Regions from separate parts of the Geobacillus zalihae genome, predicted to be linked through region 2. Evidence: a T-box and tRNA genes for the amino acid it is inferred to sense, from the RefSeq annotation. Region 2 holds a T-box; the other holds one or more tRNA genes.
The links. The T-box of region 2 lies ahead of thrS (threonine--tRNA ligase). A T-box ahead of a tRNA ligase gene usually reads a tRNA of that ligase, here a tRNA-Thr.
Positions count from the first base shown of each region.

Region 1: it encodes a tRNA-Thr, which carries the amino acid that the T-box ahead of thrS (threonine--tRNA ligase) is inferred to sense. The anticodon was not compared.

Region 1 is NZ_CP129217.1:155,267-157,451, reverse strand. Features, by position in the region: gene rocF (arginase) at 1-301, opposite strand, end outside; tRNA gene QWV57_RS00900 (tRNA-Ala) at 450-522, opposite strand; tRNA gene QWV57_RS00895 (tRNA-Gly) at 529-600, opposite strand; tRNA gene QWV57_RS00890 (tRNA-Lys) at 605-680, opposite strand; tRNA gene QWV57_RS00885 (tRNA-Gln) at 1,119-1,193, opposite strand; tRNA gene QWV57_RS00880 (tRNA-Glu) at 1,308-1,379, opposite strand; tRNA gene QWV57_RS00875 (tRNA-Thr) at 1,390-1,465, opposite strand; tRNA gene QWV57_RS00870 (tRNA-Asn) at 1,473-1,547, opposite strand; rRNA gene rrf (5S ribosomal RNA) at 1,704-1,820, opposite strand; rRNA gene QWV57_RS00860 (23S ribosomal RNA) at 2,179-2,185, opposite strand, start outside.
Region 2 is NZ_CP129217.1:2,750,650-2,752,834, forward strand. Features, by position in the region: gene thrS (threonine--tRNA ligase) at 1-1,052, opposite strand, end outside; T-box leader at 1,112-1,342, opposite strand; gene ytxC (putative sporulation protein YtxC) at 1,388-2,185, opposite strand, start outside.

The sequences.
Region 1 (2,185 bases), 940 kb from region 2:
TGCTATGGTCGCCGCCCAGCACAAGTGGGAAGCGCCCCCGCTGAACGACTTGGTCAACCGCCGCCGCGAGTTTCTCATTCGCCTCCGCAACCGCTTTCAAATTGCGCAACCGTGAGTCTCCTTGCTCGTGCAACCGCTCTGCTTTTCCAATCGGAATATCTCCCAAATCTTCAATATCGTAATGAAGACGTTCCAGACGTTCGATGACGCCTGCATAACGCATCGCGCTCGGCCCCATATCAACGCCGCGGCGTGTCTGCCCTAAATCCATCGGAACCCCGATAATTGAAATTGGCTTCATGCTGTCTCCCACTCCTTTCCGGTTCCTGTTACGTCTTTATTGTAGAGGAAAGAAAGGGGATGACTCAACTTGACAAAATTTTGAATATTTATACCGATATAACAAAAAAGAGCAGGCTGCTTTTGGTTGTCAAGCAGTCTGCTCTTGATGGAGCCTATCGGGATCGAACCGATGACCTCCTGCGTGCAAAGCAGGCGCTCTCCCAGCTGAGCTAAGGCCCCGCCCCAAGCGGAAGACGGGACTCGAACCCGCGACCCCCACCTTGGCAAGGTGGTGTTCTACCACTGAACTACTTCCGCGCTATGGTGAGCCATGGAGGACTCGAACCTCCGACCCTCTGATTAAAAGTCAGATGCTCTACCTACTGAGCTAATGGCTCATGGTTGGGTATACACTCTAGGTACTACCTAGCTCTACCTGCCTCTTCCTCTCCCAGCCGATTCAAAGATGCCAAGTGCGTCGAGGCAACTCGAAGCAAACTCGAAGATGTAGCGCTCGTTACTGAGCTAATGGCTCATGGTTGGGTATACACTCACAGTGAACGATGTCCCTTCCTCTACAAGCATATTCGAAGATGCAAGATGCGTCGGGACAACTCGAAGCGAACTCGATGATGCAAAGCTCGTTGCTCTACCTACTGAGCTAATGGCTCATGGTTGGGTATACACTCTAGGTACTACCTAGCTCTACCTGCCTCTTCCTCTCCCAGCCGATTCAAAGATGCCAAGTGCGTCGAGGCAACTCGATGCCTATTCGACGATGTAACGCTCGTCACTGAGCTAATGGCTCATGACCATTTTTATGTACAAAAAAATAATGGCTGGGCTAGCTGGATTCGAACCAGCGCATCACGGAGTCAAAGTCCGTTGCCTTACCGCTTGGCTATAGCCCAACGCGATGAGAAAGAAACGCTGTATTCAATTGCTATTATATCTCAGCAATCAGGGAAGTATACACTTTTCATTTCGGCCAATCATCCTTGAAAGGACGACTGGCCGAAATGGAGTGACCCGTACGGGATTCGAACCCGTGTTACCGCCGTGAAAGGGCGGTGTCTTAACCACTTGACCAACGGGCCGGAAAATAAATGGAGCTTCCAACCGGGCTCGAACCGGTGACCTCTTCCTTACCATGGAAGTGCTCTACCTACTGAGCTATGGAAGCGTAAAAATGGCTCCGCAAGTAGGATTCGAACCTACGACCTACCGGTTAACAGCCGGTTGCTCTACCGCTGAGCTATTGCGGAATGATGAATAACTATATGTCATGCACATCTTCCCAATGTGCTCGTTGCCTCTTCCTCTGCCAGCTAATTCAAGGGAGCGAGATGCGTCGAGGCAACTCGTAGCGAATTCGAAGATGTGAAGCTCGTCGCTGAACTATTGCAGAATAATGAAACATTGCCTAGCAGCGACCTACTCTTGCAGGGGCGCTGGCCCCAACTACCATCGGCGCTGGAGGGCTTAACTTCCGTGTTCGGGATGGGAACGGGTGTTTCCCCTCCGCCATAGCCACTAGGCAATGGTTATCATCTTGGACAGTAATTATTATATCCATCCTGTTGGATTTGTCAACAGGATGTTCATTCCTTCAAAACTAGATAACCGTCGGAAGAAGCCGCTCGCCTGCGCTTTTCGCATTGTCCAGCTCCGGCTCGCCGCCGCTCGGGGTCAAATAACCTTCGCCTTCGGGATGTGAACATCCCTGCAGGCGAAGAACATTTGCCCGTCGCGGCGACCCGCTCGCCTGCGCTTTTCTTTGTCCAGTTCCAGCGCCTAGCTCTCTTCTGCCAAATAACCTTCCCCCTCGGGGTGCAAGCACCCCTGCGGGTGAAGAACATTTGGCTTCGAGAGCTAAACGCGGCGCTTCCACTTTTCTAGGTTA
Region 2 (2,185 bases):
CTGTGCAGCTTGCTTTTGTAAATCATCATATGGTGCGGGCAGTTCATCGGACGAAGCACAAGTTCTTCGTTGTCCATCTCCATCGGCGGGAACATGTTTTCTTTGTAATGGTCCCAATGGCCCGATGTCTTGTACAGCTCGACGCTGCCGAGCACCGGTGTGTAGACATGATCGTATCCGAGCGCCACTTCTTTGTCGACGATGTACCGTTCGATAATGCGGCGGATCGTCGCTCCTTTCGGCAGCCATAGCGGCAAGCCTTGTCCGACTTGTTGCGATGTCGTAAACAGCTCAAGCTCTTTGCCTAATTTGCGGTGATCGCGCTCTTTCGCTTCTTCAAGCAGGCGCAAATAACGATCCAAGTCTTCCTTTTTGAAAAAGGCCGTGCCGTAGATGCGCTGCAGCATTTTGTTGTTGCTGTCGCCGCGCCAGTAGGCCCCCGAGATGCTGAGCAGCTTGAACTCTTTGATTTTTCCAGTCGACGGCACGTGCACGCCGCGGCAAAGGTCGAAAAACTCGCCTTGCTCATAAATCGAAATCGGCTCGCCTTCCGGAATATCGGCGATCAACTCGAGCTTCAACTCATCGCCGATTTCTTCATACAGCCGGATGGCTTCTTCGCGGCTCACTTCTTTGCGGACGATGTCCAAATTTTCTTTGACAATCTTGCGCATTTCCGCTTCGATTTTCGGGAGGTCGTCTGGCGTCAGCTTACGCTCCATGTCGATATCATAGTAAAAGCCGTTTTCAATGACCGGACCGACGCCGAGCTTGACGTTGCCATACAGCCGCTTGATCGCCTGCGCCATTAAGTGGGCGGTGCTATGGCGCAAAATGTCAAGCGCCTCCGGCATGTCTTGGGTAATGATGACAAGCTCGCCATCTTCGTGAAGCGGCGTGCGCAAATCAACGAACCGGCCGTTCAGTTTGCCGGCGATCGCTTTTTTCTTCAGCCCCGGGCTGATCGAGGCAGCGATGTCTTCCGTCGTCGTCCCCTTCGGAAACTCCTTTTCCGCCCCATCTGGGAACGTGATGCGAATGACGTCTGGCATTGGCAATCACTCCTTTGTCATGATGATGAAAATGGAAAAATAAAAAAACTCCTCCCTCCTAAAGGGACGAGTTTTCATCGTGGTTCCACCCTTCTTCCCATGGCAACGCCTCGCCATGCCATGGCTCAACAAGAATAACGGTCGTCCACCGGCGGCAACTACTGGGCGTTGCGTTCGCTGCCGCAGCTCTGAGGGGGTAAGCGCATTTTTCGTGTTAGGAAGGTTCCAGCCGCTGCCTTCCCTCTCTGGAAACCGTAAAAATGCGCCCATGTCCTCGTCATCGCTTGTATTCATCCATATTCATGACGTCATTATAGCGAAAACAGCAGGAAAAATCAAGCTTCTCCCCCATTTCCAGCGTTGGCGGCAAACAAGCGGGAAAAATCGGCGCGGCGGCAGACGATCAGCCGTTCTTGAAACACGTTTTGCAGTGTCTGCACCATGCCGTCATCCGGATGATCGGTGTACAGCTCAATTTCCGCCGGAGCGAGCGAGACAAGCGGAGCGAGCACCGATGCATCAATATACATCGGCTGGCTGAAGACGAGATGGCGGTCGATCAACTGTCTCACTTCCGCCGCCGACAGCTCCCGCCGCTCGCTGTCGTAAAATACGAAGTGCGGCGGATCGTGCACCAAATACAGGCGCGGCCATTGCGGCGTCCGGCCAGCCAGGCAGTCGCGCAGCATTTGCACAAAATTTTGATACTCCTGCTCCAGCTTGTATTCATCAATCGCCAGCTCGACATAATGTTGGAGGCGCTCCATATACGGCTTTAACCGGAACGTAACGAACGAAGAAAACGAAAATGACAAGCCGTCGCGCAAAAAGGAGGCAAAAGCGTCGCGCAACATCACGGTGCGCGAGGCGGCAAACGCCGCGCTTTTCCGGTAATCGCGCCGCTCGCCGTCCAAAAATGAATGAGCGAGGGCCAAAATTTGCTGCTGTTCTTCGACGTCGCGGAAATAAAAAACATTGGCAATGATGGATAGCAGCAGCCGGTCTTCCATCACCTCCTGCATAAACGCCGTCATCGCTGGGATGATATGCTCCTCAAGCACACGCTTCTCCTCGCCCTGTATGTAAACCGCCACGGTTTTGTTCCCGTCATAAGCGGCATGAAACAGCGGACC